Regions from separate parts of the Cellulosimicrobium sp. TH-20 genome, predicted to be linked through region 2. Evidence: riboswitches for the same ligand, from Rfam matches in the RefSeq annotation. Region 2 holds a riboswitch; the other holds the start of a gene.

Region 1 (7,764 bases), 1.8 Mb from region 2:
CCGGGGCCCGAGCGCGACGGCTCCGGCGTGCCCGCGCGCGCGGGGGCGGGGTCGGTCTGCACCATCAGAACTCTCCTCCGGGTCGGTCGCCGCGCAACCGCTCGGCGAGCAGCATCACGGTCGCGGTGAGCAGCGCGAGCACCACGCTCGCCGCGAGCGCCATGCCGTAGTTCTCGGCGCCCGGGCGCCCGATGAGCCGGAAGATCACGACCGGCAGGGTCGCGCTGTCCGGGCGGGCGAGGAACGACGTCGCGCCGAACTCCCCGAGCGAGACGGCGAACGCGAACCCGACGGCGAGGCCGAGCGACCGGGCGGCGATCGGGCCGTCGACCGTGCGGAACACGCGCCCGGGCGCGGCGCCGAGGGTCGCGGCGGCCTCGCGCAGGCGCGGGTCGATGGCGCGCAGCGTCGGCAGGACCGTGCGCACGACGAGCGGGGTCGCGACGACCGCCTGCGCGATCGGCACCAGCAGCCCCGACGTGCGCAGGTCGACGTCGAGGCCGAGCGGCCGGTCGAGCGTGATCAGGAAGCCGAAGCCGACCGTCACCGCGGAGACCCCGAGCGGGAGCATGAACACCGAGTCGAGCACCGAGATCGCGCGCCGCCCGCCGCGCGAGCGCGGGCGCCGGGACACGACGAGCGCCACGAGACCCCCGATCACGACGGCGAGCACGGTCGCGAGCGCGGCGGTGCGCAGCGAGTTGCCCGCCGCCTCCCACACGGTGACGGACAGCGCGTTGCGCCCGCCCGTGGTGCCGAGGTTCGCGTAGTTGTCGAGTCCCCAGCCGCCGCCCGGGACGCGGAACGAGCGCACGACGAGCGTGCCGAGCGGCAGCCCGACGAGCACGACGACCACGGCCGCGGTGAGCGCAGCGGGCGCGAGGTCGCCCGTCGGGCGGCCGTCGCGCCACAGGCGCAGCGGGTGGGCGGACGACGCCGACGACGACAGGTTGAGGGCGCGCTCGCGCCGGGCCCGCGTGCGGTTCGCGACCGTGAGCGCCGCCGCGACGACCACGAGCTGCACGACCGACAGCACCGCGGCGGTGCGCAGGTCGAGGAACTGCGTGGTCTGGATCCAGATCTCCGTCTCGATCGTCCCGTAGCGGATGCCGCCGAGCACGAGCACGACGCCGAACGCCGTCGCGCAGAAGAGGAAGACGATCGACGCGGCGCTCGCGATCGCGGGCGTGAGCGCCGGGAGCGTCACGGTGCGGAACGCGCGCCACGGCGTCGCGCCGAGGGCGCGCGCCGCCTGCTCGGCGCGCGGGTCGAGGTGCTCCCAGAGGCCGCCGACCGTGCGCACCACGACGGAGTAGTTGAAGAACACGAGCGCGACGACGATCGCGGCGAACGTCTCGTCGAGCCGCAGGAACCCGAGCGGGCCGCCCTGCACGAGCAACGACCGGAACGCGACGCCGACGACGACGGTCGGGAGCACGAACGGCACCGTGACGAGCGCGCGCACGACCCGGCGCCCGGGGAACCGGCACCGGTACAGCACGTACGCGCCGGGCACGCCGAGCAGCAGCGACAGCGCCGTGCCGAGCACGGCCTGCCAGAGCGTGAGGCCGACGATCCGCCACGTGCGGGGCTCGGAGAAGACCTCCGCGAACCCCGAGAGGTCGAGGCCGCCGTCGTCCCCGACGAACCCGCGCGCCACGAGCGTGACGACCGGCCACGCGAAGAACACCCCGAGGAACGCGAGCGGCACCGCCGCCGCCAGACCCCACAGCACCCCGCGCCCGACGCCGCCCCGCCGGACCTCCCGACCCCTCACCACGGCTCTCCCCCGCGCAACCACGGCTCTACCCCGCGCGACCACGGCTCTACCCCGCGAGGGAGAGCCGTGGTCGTTCGTGGACCGGGGGTTCGGGGACCGGGGGTCAGTCGACGACCGTCGCCGTCCATGCCTTGATCCACTCGTCGCGGTGCGCCGCGACGTCGGCGGGCGCGACCTCGAAGGGCTCGTCGGCGAGCGGCGCGAACTCGGCCCAGCCGTCGGGCAGCGCGACGGAGTCGTCGGCCGGGTACATGTACATCTGGTCGGCGACGTCGGCCTGGAACGTCTCGCTCACGAGGAAGTCGAGGAGCTGCTGCGCGCCCTCGGGGTTCTTCGCGTTCGCGAGCACGCCTGCGTACTCGACCTGGCGGAAGCACGTGTCGAGCAGCGCACCCGTGGTCGACGCGGAGCCGTCCTCGGTGAGCGTGAACGCGGGCGACGTCGAGTACGACAGCACGAGCGGGCGCGGCCCCGCGCCCTCCGAGCCGGAGAAGTCGACGTAGTACGCGTCGGACCAGCCGTCGACGACCTTCACGCCGTTGGCGCGCAGGTCCGCCCAGTAGTCCTCCCAGCCGTCCTCGCCGAACGCCCCGACGGTCGCGAGGAGGAACGCGAGGCCCGGCGACGACGTCGCGGGGTTGGTCACGACGAGGAGGTCCCGGTACTCGGGCTTCGCCAGGTCCTCGAGCGTCACGGGCTCGGGGATCCCCGCGTCGGCGAACCACGCGTGGTCCACGTTGACGCACACGTCCCCGAGGTCGACGGCGGTGAGCTCGCCGCCGTCGCCGACCGCGTACGACGCGGCGGACTCCGAGACGTCGGCGGGCGTGTACGGCTCGAGGACGCCCTCGTCGATCGCGCGCGACGCGAAGGTGTTGTCGATCCCGAACACGACGTCGCCGAGGGGCGAGTCCTTCGTGAGGATCAGCTGGTTGACCAGCGCGCCGCCGTCGCCGGGCGCGACCTGCTCGACGGTGAGCCCGCTCTCCTCCTCGAACGCGGCGAGCACGTCGTCGCTCACCGCGAAGGAGTCGTGGGTCACCAGGGTGACCGTGCCCCCGCTGCCCGACGACGCGTCGTCGCCCCCGGCGCCGTCACCACCCGAGCAGGCCGCAAGGGCGAGGAGCGCGAGCGTCGCGCCCACGCCGGTCGCGAGGGCCCGGCCGCGGCGGGCGAGGGTGGTCGTGTGCTGCATGTGTCCTCCCTGGACGTTCAGGAGGGGTCCACCGGCCCGACGAGCCACGCGCCGGGTGGGCGCGACGGACCGCGCGAGCAGGTGATCGAGATTCCCGACTTCCTCCACCGGTGCTAACCGGATCAGGTTCGAGGGTCTGCGGTGGTCCGCACTCTCAGCTCCTCCAGGAGCTCCCCTGTCGTTCACCGCGAGCCTACACCGGCCCCTCGCCCGGAGAGTCCCCTGAGAGAACCCTGAGCGCCGGCGCCCGCGGACCAGGGACGGTTCGGGGCCCGCCCCCGATGCCGCGGGCAGGCGCGCCGCGGGAGGGTCGGTACGGCCGCCGGGAGCCCCGGCGGCCACCACAGGACGACGCCGCCCGGCGAGCCACGACGCTCCCGCGCAGCGGCACGACGAGAGGACGGACGAGGACGTGACGACGACAGGTGCGGCACAGCGGAGCACCCCGCGCGAGGGCCCGCCCGCCGAGGGCGCTGAGGGCGCTGCGCGACCCGCGATCGCGACCGCGCGCGGGCTGGTGAGGACGTACGGGCGCGGCGAGGCCGCGGTGCGTGCGCTCGACGGCGTGGACGTCGACCTCGAGCGGGGGCGCCTGACCGCGATCATGGGCCCGTCCGGCTCGGGCAAGTCGACACTCATGCACTGCCTCGCGGGGCTCGACTCCCCCACGGCGGGGACCGTCGTCGTCGACGGTGAGACGGTCTCCGCGATGAGCGAGCGCCGGCTGACGCGTCTGCGGCGCACGCGCCTGGGGTTCGTCTTCCAGTCGTTCAACCTCGTGCCGACGCTCACGGCGGAGGAGAACATCGTGCTGCCGCTCGCGATCGCCCGGCGGCCCGTCGACCAGGAGTGGTTCGACCGCGTGGTCGACGCCGTGGGCCTGCGCCCCCGGCTGGGGCACCGACCCGCCGAGCTGTCGGGCGGGCAGCAGCAGCGGGTCGCGTGCGCGCGGGCGCTGGTGTCGCGACCCGCGATCGTGCTCGCGGACGAGCCGACGGGGAACCTCGACTCGCGCGCCGCCGCGGAGGTCCTGGGCTTCCTGCGCGCGTCCGTGGACGACCTCGGTCAGTCCGTCGCGATGGTCACGCACGACCCGACCGCGGCGTCGTACGCCCACCGGGTGCTCTTCCTCGCGGACGGCCGCCTCGTGACCGAGCTCCACGACCCCACGCCGCAGGCGGTCCTCGACACGCTGGGCTCCCTCACGCCCGCCGCGCCGACCCCGGCGCACGCCGCCCCGGCGCCGACGACGGCGGCCGCCCGATGATGGGCCGGATCGCGCTGCGCGGCGTGCGCGCGCACGGCGCGCAGCTCGTCCTCTCGGTGCTCGCCGTGACGATCGGCGTCGCGTTCGTGACCGGCACGTTCGCGCTGCGCGCGATGCTCGCGACCACGTTCGACGGCATCGTCGCCTCGTCGGTCCAGGCGGACGCGTACGTGCGCGGCGCGTCGTCGGCCGGGGACGCGCTGATGTCGACGTCGGCCCAGGTAGGCGGTGCGCGCAGCCTCGTCCCGGCGGACCTGGCGCGCGACCTCGGCGCGCGCGACGACGTCGCGCTCGCGCTCCCCGAGGTGAGCGGTCCCGCGGTGCTCGTGGGCGCGGACGGGACCGCGGTCCTCGGCAGCCAGGCGCCGAGCATCGGCGTCGCCTACGACCCCCGCGACCCCGGTCCCCAGGTGGTCGACGGCCGCGCACCCCGCGACGGCAGCGAGGTCGCGCTCGAGTCGGCGACGCTCGCGGCGTCGGGCCTCGCGGTGGGCGACACGACCGACGTCGTGCTGGGCGACGCCGTGCGGCCGGTGCGCGTGGTCGGCGAGCTCTCGCTGTCCGCGCCGATGGCGGGCGCGACGATCGTCCTGCTCGACGCCGGGACCGCCGCCGCGACGTACGCGCCCGACGGCCTCGTCCCGTCGGTCGCGCTGTACGCGGCCGACGGCGTCTCCCCCGAGGCGCTGCGCGACGCCGTCGCGACCGCGCTCCCCGCGGGCGCCGAGGCGCTGACGGGCGCGGAGCTGCGCGCGGAGTCGAGCGAGGCGATCACCGACCAGCTCGGGTTCGTCTCGACGTTCCTGCTGGTGTTCGCCGCGCTCGCGCTGTTCGTCGGCACGTTCATCATCACCACCACGTTCTCGATGCACGTCCGACGCCGCACGCGCGAGCTCGCGCTCCTGCGCGCGGTGGGCGCGTCGCCCGGGCAGGTGTTCGGTTCGGTGGTGGGGCAGGCGGCGGTCGTCGGGGCCGTGGGCGCGCTGCTCGGCGTCGGGGCCGGGTTCGGCCTCGCGCAGCTCGCCCGCAGCGGGCTCGGCGCCGTCGGCATGGAGCTCTCCGGCTCGCTGCCCGTCACGGCCACGGGGGTCGCCGTCCCGCTCGTGGTCGGCGTCGTCGTGTCGGTGCTCGCCGCCGCCCTGCCCGCGCGGCACGCCGCGCTCGTGCGCCCGGTGGAGGCGATGCGCGCCGACGTCGTCCGGCCCACCGGAGCCGGGCGGGCCCGTGCCGTCGCCGGGACCGTCGCGCTGCTCGCGGGCGTAGGGCTCGTCGTCGCGGCGGCCGTGGTCGGCAGCGGGGGCGCGCCCCTCCTCGGCCTCGGCGCGGCCGGCGTCGTCGCGGGCGTGCTCCTCCTCGCCCCGCTCGCGGTCGGCCCGGTGCTGACCGTCCTCGCCGCGCCGTTCGTCGCGCTGGTCCGCCCGCTCGGCGGTCTCGCGCGCGGCAACGTCACGCGCCAGCCGCGGCGGACCGCGGCCACGGCGGGCGCGCTCGTCGTCGGGATGGCGCTCGTCTCGACGACGTCCGTCCTCGCGCTGTCCACCCGCGTCTCCGTGCAGGACATCGTCGACCAGGAGACCGCGGCCGACCTCGTCGTCCGCTCGGCGATGCCGTACCTCCCCGACGGGGTCCCGGACGACGTCCGCGCCGTGCCCGGCGTCGCGGCGGTCGACGTCACGACGTACGGGCAGGTCGTCGTCGACGGCGAGCCGCAGCTCGTCGTCGGGTTCCCCGCCGAGGGCTTCGGCCGCTCCGTGCGCACGACCGCGACCGAGGGGGACCTCGACGCGTACGCGCGGGGCGAGGCCGCCGTCATGGCGGACGCGCTCGACGAGCACGGCTGGGCCCTGGGCGACGTCCTGACGCTCGCCGACCCGGCACGGCCCGACCTCCCGGCCCGGGAGGTGCGCATCGGCGCGGTGGTCGACTCGCACGCGTTCTCCGTCGACCTGCTCCTGCCGCCCGACGTGGCCGCCGCGGTCGGCGCGACGACGACGGAGATGCTGTTCCTCGACACCGAGCCCGGCGCGGACCTCGCGGCCGTCCGCGCCGACGTGACCGACGCCGTCGCGCCGTACGTCGTGGCGTCCGTGCTCGACGCCGACGAGTTCGCCGCGGACGTCGCCGGCCAGGTCGAGTCGGTCCTCGCGATCGTCTACGCCCTGCTGGGGCTCTCCGTCCTCGTCGCCGTGCTGGGCATCGTCAACACGCTCGCGCTGTCCGTCGCGGAGCGGACGCGCGAGATCGGGCTGCTGCGGGCCGTCGGGCTCGGGCGGGCCCAGCTCGCGACGACGATCGTCATCGAGTCCGTGCTCGTCGCGGTGTTCGGCACGGCCGTCGGGCTCGCCGTGGGGACCGGCCTCGCCGCCGCGCTCCCGTCGGTGCTCGCGGACCAGGGCTTCACGACCCTCGCCGTGCCGTGGGCCCAGCTCGGCGCCATGCTCGTGCTCGCCGGCGTCGTGGGCGTCGTCGCCGCGGTGTGGCCTGCGGTGCGCGCCGCGCGCCTGCCCGTCCTGGACGCGGTGAGCCACGACTGAGCCGGGTGCGCGCGCCGGGCGACGCGTGGGCGGCGACTTCGCACTACGGTGGTCGTGCGAGCACGCCCGGCGCCGCCCGGCGCCCCGACCGACGGAGGAACCCCTCGTGGCCGACACGAACGAGAACGAGCAGACCCTGGCCCTCAAGGTCGGGACCGTCGCCCTGACCTTCGCCGCGGGCTGGGCCGCGCAGAAGCTCGTCACGTTCGTCTGGGCCAAGGTCACCGGGCACGACGCCCCGAAGGACCTCGACGACGAGGAGGTCGGCGTCGTCCAGGCCGTGACCTTCGCCGCCGTCGCCGCGGGCGTCGGCGTCCTCGCCCGCCGCTTCGCGGGCAAGGAGGCGAAGCGCGTCGTCGCCCGCCTCGCGTCGCGCGCCTGACGCTCGGCCCGCTCCGTCCGCGCGAGGGAGGCCGGGCCGCCGGGTAGCCTGGCGCGCGTGACCGCCCCGCCGGCGAGCCCGACGACGCCCCCTCAGGACTCGATCCTGCGCGCCGGCCTGCGCGTCCTCGCCGACGCCGGCCGGCTCCTGGCCCGGCACTGGCCCGCGCTCGTCGCGGTCGCCGTCCTCGCGCAGGTGCTGCACGAGCTCGCGCTGCGGGCCGCGCTCGCCGTCGCGCCGTCGTCCGGGGTGCTCGGCCTGCTCGTGCTGTGCTTCTCGCCGCTCGCGACGGTCGTCGGGATCGTCGTCATGCTGCACGTCCTGCGCCGGGAGCCGCGCACCGAGCGCGACCGGCTCGAGGTCCGGGCGCTGCTCGGCTCGATCGCCTCGGTCCTCGTGCCCTACCTCGTCATCTACGAGTTCTACGGCGGGCTGTCGTCCGACTGGCAGGCGTACATCGACTCCGCCGCGCTCGACCACGCGTTCGCCGCGGGCGCGGGGATCGAGACCGCGAGCCCCGTCCCCGAGGGCTTCGGGCTCACCGTCGTGCTCGTCGTCGCGGGCGCGCTGCTCGCCCGCACTCTGCTGGAACGGCTCGCGCGGCGC
Region 2 (7,764 bases):
GCGTCACGCCACCGCACGCGGCGGAGACCGCCGCGGCCGTCTCGCCCGGAACGAGGACCTCTCCCATGACCACGCAGGACCCGGCCACCCCCACCGACGCGCCCGTCGTCGCCCCCGCCGACGCGGCGGCCCCCAGCGCGCAGGCCGCGCGCACCGCGATCCGCAAGGCGCGCGGCGCGCTCGCGCGCTACCGGGTCCTCGCGATCATCACCGGCGTGATGCTGCTCATCCTGTGCGTCGAGATGCTCGTCAAGTACGGCGTGGGCCAGTTCGTCGACGTCGACGGGATCATGCGGTACGTGTCCTGGATCCCCTTCGCGCACGGCTGGATCTACGTCGTGTACCTCGTCACCGTGCTCGACCTGTGGACCAAGATGCGCTGGGGCTGGGGCCGCCTCGCGACGATGGTGTTCGCCGGCGTCGTCCCGGTCATGTCGTTCATCCTCGAGAAGAAGGTGCACGCCGAGGCCGACGCGAAGCTCGTCGCGCTGGAGGAGCAGTACGCGGCATGACGACGCCGCTCGCGCCCCTCGTCGCGCCCGGTCCCGAGCTCTCGACGCCGGAGCTCGAGCGCTACGCGCGCCACCTCGCGCTGCCGGGCGTCGGCACCGAGGGCCAGCGGCGGCTCGCGGCCGCGCGCGTGCTCGTCGTCGGCGCGGGCGGCCTCGGCAGCCCCGCGCTGCTCTACCTCGCCGCCGCGGGCGTCGGCACGATCGGCATCGTCGACGACGACGCCGTCGACACGTCCAACCTCCAGCGCCAGGTCATCCACGGCGGGTCGGACGTCGGGCGCCGCAAGGTCGACTCCGCGCGCGAGAGCATCGCGGACGTCAACCCGCACGTCCACGTCGTCGAGCACGCGCTGCGGCTCGACGCGGACAATGCGCTCGACGTGCTGCGCGGCTACGACGTCGTGCTCGACGGCGCCGACAACTTCCCGACCCGCTACCTCGTCTCCGACGCGGCCGAGGTCCTCGGCCTGCCCGTCGTCTGGGGCTCGATCTACCGCTTCCAGGGACAGGTCAGCGTCTTCTGGGCCGCGCCCCGGTTCGCCGTGCCCGACGACGCCCCGCACCCGGACGCCGCGGGTCCCGACCCTGCGGCGGGGTCGGGGGAGCAGGGCCCGCGCGGGGTCACCTACCGCGACGTGTTCCCCGTCCCGCCGCCCCCGGGCGCGGCACCCGACTGCGCGACCGGCGGCGTGTTCGGCGCGATGTGCGGCACCGTCGGCTCGGTCATGGCGACCGAGGCGATCAAGCTCGTCACCGGCGCCGGCACGACGCTGCTCGGCCGCCTCGCCGTCTACGACGCCCTCGACCTCTCGTGGCGCCAGCTCACCGTGCGCGCCGACCCGACGCGCGAGCCCGTCACTGCGCTCCTGCCGGGCGACGACGCCTACGCCGCGTTCTGCGGGCTCCGGCCCGCGGGGTCGGCCGTGGCGGTGCCCGGCGCCGGGGCGGGGTCGACCGGGGCAGCGGGGCCCGCGCCGCGCGACGTGTCCGCCCCCGACGCGGCCGCCCTGCTGCGGGCCGACGACGCCGCACCCTTCCTCCTCGACGTCCGCGAGGACTGGGAGGCGCAGGTGCGCCCGCTCCCCGGGTCGACGCTCGTCCCGAGCGGCGCGTTCCTCGGCGGCGCGCAGGACCCCGGTGCCGCCGCGGCGCTCGCGGACCTGCCCGCCGACCGCCCGGTGCTCGTGGTGTGCGCGGTCGGCGGCCGGTCGGCCCGCGTCGCCGACGCCGCCCGCGCCGCGGGCTTCGACGCACGCTCCGTCGTCGGCGGCGTCCCCGCCCTCCTCGCCGCCCTGGAAACTCTCGCCCCCTAGCGTCCCCCTGCACGTCGACCAGGTGGTCGTGGTGCGTCCTGGTCGGCGGACGAGCCGGGATGGCCTGGTCGGCCCGCCGGGACGGCCTGGTCGACGGGGTCAGAGAGCCAGGTCGAGGCGGCCCTGCGGGGACGAGCTCGCCAGGGCGCCCTCGCGGCGGGGGATGCGCCCGGCGCCCGCGGCGAGCCGACCCGACTCGACGGCGAGGCGCATCGCGCGGGCCATGCGGACCGGGTCGGCGGCGCGCGTGACGGCCGTCGCGAGGAGCACGCCGTCGCAGCCGAGCTCCATGGCGAGCGCGGCGTCGGACGCCGTGCCGATCCCCGCGTCGAGGATCACAGGCACTCGGGCCGCGGCGGCGATCGCCTCGATGTTGCGCGGGTTGAGGATGCCCAGCCCCGTGCCGATGGGCGCCCCGAGGGGCATGACCGCCGCGCAGCCGACGTCCTCCAGCCGTCGGGCGAGGATCGGGTCGTCGTTCGTGTAGGGCAGCACGACGAACCCGTCGCGCACGAGCTGGTCCGCCGCCTCGACGAGGCCGACCGGGTCGGGCAGGAGGGTCACGTCGTCGGCGATCACCTCGAGCTTGACCCACTCGGTGCCGCACGCCTCGCGCGCGAGGTGCGCGGTGAGCACGGCCTCCCGCACCGAGAAGCACCCGGCGGTGTTGGGCAGCGCGCGGATGCCGAGGCGGGCGAGCAGCGCCCAGATCCCCGCGTCGGGGCTCGCGTCCCCGCCGGCGCGGACGGCGACGCGTCGCATCGCGACGGTCGTCAGAGCGGTGCCCGACGCGACGAGCGCGTCCTCGAGCGTGAGCAGGTTCGCGGCCCCGCCGGTGCCCATGACGAGGCGCGACCCGATCGGGGTGCCGGCGACGACGAGCGGGTCGTCGGCGCAGGCCGGGCCGCTCGCGGTGGCGGGGGAGACGTCGGTCGTGGTCATGGGTCCTCCTCAGCCGCCCTGGACGGCGGTGACGATCTCGATGCGGTCCCCGGGCGCGACGACGGTCGTCGCCCAGGCGCCGCGCGGCACGACGGCGTCCCCGACGGCCACCGCGACGCCCTGCGGCGTGCCGTCGGCGACGTAGGCGGGGACGAGCGCGGCGACGAGCCGCTCCAGGTCGACGTCGCCGTCGAGCGGGTACGGCTCGCCGTTGACGAGCGCGGTGGGTGCGGGTGCGGTCACGGGTCTCACCTCGGTGTCGTGGCGGTGCGGGCGAAGCGGTCGGTGCGGGCGGTGGCGAGGGCGGTCGCGACGTCGTCGCCGGGCTCGGTCCCGCCCAGGCCGGAGAGCCCGCCGAGCCCGGCGACGACGGCGTCGGCCGTGAGCGGGGCGAGCAGGATGCCGTTGCGGCCGTGGCCCGTCGCGAGGTGCAGCCCCGGGACGTCCGTCGGCCCGACGAGCGGGAGGTTGTCCGGGGTCGAGGGGCGCCCCCGCGGCGTCACCTCGACCAGCGCGGCCTCGTCGATCCCCGGCAGGAGGGCGCGGGCGTCCCGCAGGAGCGCGAAGACCCCGCCGGCGGTGGCGCGGCGGTCGTCCGGGTTCTCCTCGGTGGTGGCCCCGACGACGACCTCCCGGTGCCCGGCGCGCGGGCCGGCAGGCTCGGGGTCGCGCGGCACGACGTACACCGGCCGGCCCTGCACGAGCCCGCGCACGACGTGCTCCAGCGCGAGGTCCGGGCCCGCGTCGAGCCGCAGCGTCTGACCCTTCACCGGCCGCGTGGGCACGACGACGCCCGGCACGTCCGCGAGCAGGGCGCCCGACTGCCAGCCCGCCGCGACGACGACCGCACCCGCGCGGTGGAGCCGGCCCGCGTCGTCGTGCACGCCGACCACGCGCCCGGCATCGAGCGCGAGCCGGGTCGCGGACGCGCGGACGACGCGCGCCCCGGTGGCCGAGCCCGCACCCGCGGTGTCGCGTCCGCCGAGCGCGGCGAGCAGCGCGGCGTGCGTCGCGCGCGGGTCGACGGCGTGGTCCGCGGGGGCCCACGCCGCCCCGGCGACGCGCGGGCCCAGGTACGGCTCGCGTCGGCGCGCGTCGGCGACGGTGAGCTCGTGCGACACGAGACCGTGCGCGGCGTGCAGCGCGAGGACGCGGCGGAGCAGCGCGAGGTCGTCCGCGTCGTAGGCGAGGGTGAGCGTCCCGGCGATCCGCAGCCCGACGTCCACCCCCGTCGCCGCGCGCAGGTCCGCGGCGAACGCCGGCCACGCCGCGGCGGCCGCGAGGTGGAGCCGCAGGGCGGCCTCCTCCCCGAAGTCGGCCTCGGTCACCGGCGCGAGCATCCCCGCGGCGGCATGGGTCGCGCCCGCGCCCGGCGTCGGGTCGAGCACCGTGACGGTCAGGCCCGCGCGCGCCGCGCGCCACGCGACGGCGAGACCCACGATCCCGCCCCCCACGACGACGACGTCACGCGCGCCGTCGGGCACGACGGAGCCACCCGCGGACGGGTGGACGGACAGGCTCATGTGCGCTCCCTTCGCTGGCATGACCCAGATCAGGTTCGACGGTCGGCGGCGACGCCCTCTCAGCCCCGTGCGGGGCTCCCGTGCTGTCGGCCACAGTACCTCCTGCCGTGGGCCCGCCGAGGCTAGGCTCCCGCGGGTGAGCTCCGAGACCTCCACCACCCCGGCCACTCCCGCCCCGTCGGCAGGGGACGCCGCACGCGCCCGGCTCGCCGACGCGCGGCTCTACCTCTGCACGGACGCGCGCGAGGAGCGCGGCGACCTCGAGGACTTCCTGCGGGCGGCGCTCGCGGGCGGGGTGGACGTCGTGCAGCTCCGCGACAAGACGCTCGACGTCGCGCGGGAGCTCGAGCTCCAGGAGCTCGTCGCGCGCGTCGCGACGGAGCACGGCGCGCTGTGGGCCGTGAACGACCGGGCGGACGTGGCGTCGGTCACGGGCGCGCCGGTCGTGCACATGGGCCAGGGCGACCTGCCGGTCCCGGCCGTGCGGGCGCTGCTCGGCGCGGGGCCCGTGCTCGGCCGGTCCACGCACTCGGCCGCGCAGGCGGCCGCGGCGGAGGCCGACCCGGCGGTGGACTACTTCTGCGTGGGTCCGCTGTGGGCGACCCCGACGAAGCCGGGGCGGGCCGCCGTCGGCCTCGACCTGCTGCGGGACGTCGCGGCGACCCGGCCCGCGACGCCCTGGTTCGCGATCGGCGGGATCGACGCGGACCGGCTCGACGCGGTCCTCGACGCGGGCGCGACCCGGATCGTGGTGGTGCGCGCGATCACGGCGGCGAGCGACCCGGAGGCGGCCGCCCGCGCCCTGCGCGAGCGCGTCGCGGCGCGCGCCGAGGTGCCCGCCGACGCCTGAGACGCGGGACGAGCCCCGCCGCACGGCGACTATCCTGGACGGGTGACGTCACCCGCCACCGCTCCCGACACCCCCACCACCGCCGAGGTGGCCTCGACCCCGCGGCCCGTGCTCGTCGTCGACTTCGGCGCCCAGTACGCGCAGCTCATCGCGCGCCGCGTGCGCGAGGCCAAGGTCTACTCCGAGATCGTGCCGCACACCTTCACGGTCGAGCAGATGCTCGCGAAGGACCCGGCCGCGATCATCCTCTCGGGCGGCCCCTCGTCCGTGTACGCGACGGGTGCCCCGTTCGTCGACCCGGCGCTGTTCGAGGCAGGCGTGCCCGTCATGGGCATCTGCTACGGCTTCCAGGCCATGGCGAAGGCCCTCGGCGGCGAGGTCGCCCAGACGGGCCTGCGCGAGTACGGCGGCACCGAGGTCGAGGTGTGCGCCGCGGGCGTGCTGCTCGACGGCACGCCGCAGAACCAGACCACGTGGATGAGCCACGGCGACGCCGTGCACCGCGCGCCCGAGGGCTTCGAGGTCCTCGCGACGTCGTCGGGCTCGCCGGTCGCCGCGTTCGAGGACCGCGAGCGTCGCCTCTACGGCGTGCAGTGGCACCCGGAGGTCAAGCACTCCGCGCACGGCCAGACGGTGCTGGAGCACTTCCTGTACGACGGCGCGGGCCTCGCCCCGGACTGGACGCCCGGCAACGTCATCGCGGACCAGGTCGCGGCGATCCGCGCCCAGGTCGGCGACGCGCGGGTCATCTGCGCGCTCTCGGGCGGCGTGGACTCCGCCGTCGCCGCGGCGCTCGTGCAGCGCGCGGTGGGCGACCAGCTCACGTGCGTGCACGTCGACCACGGGCTGATGCGCGCGGGCGAGGTCGAGCAGATCGAGCGCGACTTCGTCGCGGCGACGGGCGTCAACCTCGTGATCCGTGACGAGAAGGAGCGGTTCCTCACCGCGCTCGCCGGGCACAGCGACCCGGAGACGAAGCGCAAGATCATCGGCCGCGAGTTCATCCGCGTGTTCGAGGACGCGGCGCGCCAGATCGTCGAGGACGCGGGCGAGCACGGGGCCGAGGTGAAGTTCCTCGTGCAGGGCACGCTCTACCCGGACGTCGTCGAGTCCGGCGGCGGCGAGGGCGCGGCGAACATCAAGAGCCACCACAACGTGGGCGGCCTGCCCGACGACCTGCAGTTCTCGCTCGTCGAGCCGCTGCGCACCCTGTTTAAGGACGAGGTCCGCGCGGTCGGCCGCGAGCTCGGCGTGCCCGAGGAGATCGTCGCGCGCCAGCCGTTCCCCGGCCCCGGGCTCGGCATCCGCATCGTCGGCGAGGTCACGGCGGACCGCCTCGAGACGCTGCGCGCCGCCGACGCGATCGCGCGCGAGGAGCTGACGAAGGCGGGTCTGGACGACGAGATCTGGCAGTGCCCGGTCGTGCTGCTCGCCGACGTGCGCTCGGTCGGCGTCCAGGGCGACGGCCGCACTTACGGCCACCCGATCGTGCTGCGCCCCGTCTCGTCCGAGGACGCGATGACGGCCGACTGGACGCGCCTGCCCTACGACGTGCTGTCCGTCATCTCGACGCGCATCACCAACGAGGTCTCCGAGGTCAACCGCGTCGTGCTCGACGTGACGAGCAAGCCCCCGGGCACCATCGAGTGGGAGTGACCCCCTAGCGGGACGGACGGGCCCGACGATCCACGGCGATCGTCGCGGCCCGTTCGTATGCCCGCTCCACGTCGGCGAGCACGCGCGGCCAGCCCGCCGACGACGGCACGTCCCGGTTGTGGGCGACGATCCGGTCGAGCAGGCCGTCCTCGGTCGCGAGGCGTACGAGCGCGTCGGCGAGGCCGGCGTCGTCGTCCGCTACGAGCGCGTCGACGCCGTCGGTGAGGCGCTCCGCGACGCCCGACTGCGAGCGGGTGAGCACCGCCAGCCCGGCGGCCTGGCCCTCGAGCGCGGCGATGCCGAACGCCTCCTCGACGGCGGGCGCGGCGAACACGTCGGCGCGCGCGTAGAGCCGCTGGAGGCCCGTCGCGTCGAGGCGGCCGGGGAGCGACACGACCGACCCCAGCCCGTGCTCGGTGACGAAGCGCCGCGCGTCGGCCAGCTCGGGGCCGTCCCCGGCGAGCGTCACGTGCAGCGCCCCCTCGGGGAGGCGCGCGACGGCGTCGCGCACGACCTCGAGGAATGGCAGCACGCGCTTGCGGGGCGCGAACCGCGTCGCGGCCACGACGTGGACGGCCGGGCCCTCCATGCGGTCGGCGCGCTCGGTGCGCGGGACGCGCCACGCGTCGAGGTCGAGGCCGTTGTGCAGCACCACGACCTCGCCGTGGTCGCCGACGATGCGGCGCAGGGGAGCGGCGGTCAGCTCGCTCACGGCCGACCACAGCACGGGCCAGCGGGACCAGCGGACCACGCGGTCGAGCCCGGCGAACGCGCGCTCCGCGCCGCCCCAGACGCTGTGCACGGTGAGCACCGCGGGCAGCCCCGCGCGCACGACCGTCCGCAGCGACGCCTGGGTGGAGGGCGTCAGCACGCCCATGTGCAGGTGCACGACGTCGGGCCGGTCGGCGCGCAGGACCCGCGCCACGTGGTGCGGCGCGCGCGGGTGCACGGGGTAGCCGCCCGGGACG

What was found. Region 2 has a riboswitch for thiamine pyrophosphate ahead of thiO (glycine oxidase ThiO). Riboswitches for the same ligand answer to the same signal wherever they lie in the genome.
Region 1: another riboswitch for thiamine pyrophosphate. It lies ahead of B8281_RS06090 (thiamine ABC transporter substrate binding subunit); the one in region 2 lies ahead of thiO (glycine oxidase ThiO).

The regions. Positions count from the first base shown of each region.
Region 1 is NZ_CP020857.1:1,362,220-1,369,983, reverse strand. It holds gene B8281_RS06100 (ABC transporter ATP-binding protein) at 1-62, opposite strand, end outside; gene B8281_RS06095 (iron ABC transporter permease) at 65-1,780, opposite strand; gene B8281_RS06090 (thiamine ABC transporter substrate binding subunit) at 1,884-2,975, opposite strand; TPP riboswitch at 3,058-3,162, opposite strand; gene B8281_RS06085 (ABC transporter ATP-binding protein) at 3,472-4,242, shown strand; gene B8281_RS06080 (ABC transporter permease) at 4,239-6,776, shown strand; gene B8281_RS06075 (DUF4235 domain-containing protein) at 6,883-7,158, shown strand; gene B8281_RS06070 (hypothetical protein) at 7,216-7,764, shown strand, end outside.
Region 2 is NZ_CP020857.1:3,875,024-3,882,787, reverse strand. It holds gene B8281_RS17310 (DUF3817 domain-containing protein) at 66-512, shown strand; gene B8281_RS17305 (ThiF family adenylyltransferase) at 509-1,825, shown strand; gene B8281_RS17300 (thiazole synthase) at 1,925-2,767, opposite strand; gene thiS (sulfur carrier protein ThiS) at 2,777-3,010, opposite strand; gene thiO (glycine oxidase ThiO) at 3,016-4,290, opposite strand; TPP riboswitch at 4,280-4,382, opposite strand; gene thiE (thiamine phosphate synthase) at 4,427-5,140, shown strand; gene guaA (glutamine-hydrolyzing GMP synthase) at 5,183-6,796, shown strand; gene B8281_RS17275 (glycosyltransferase family 4 protein) at 6,801-7,764, opposite strand, start outside.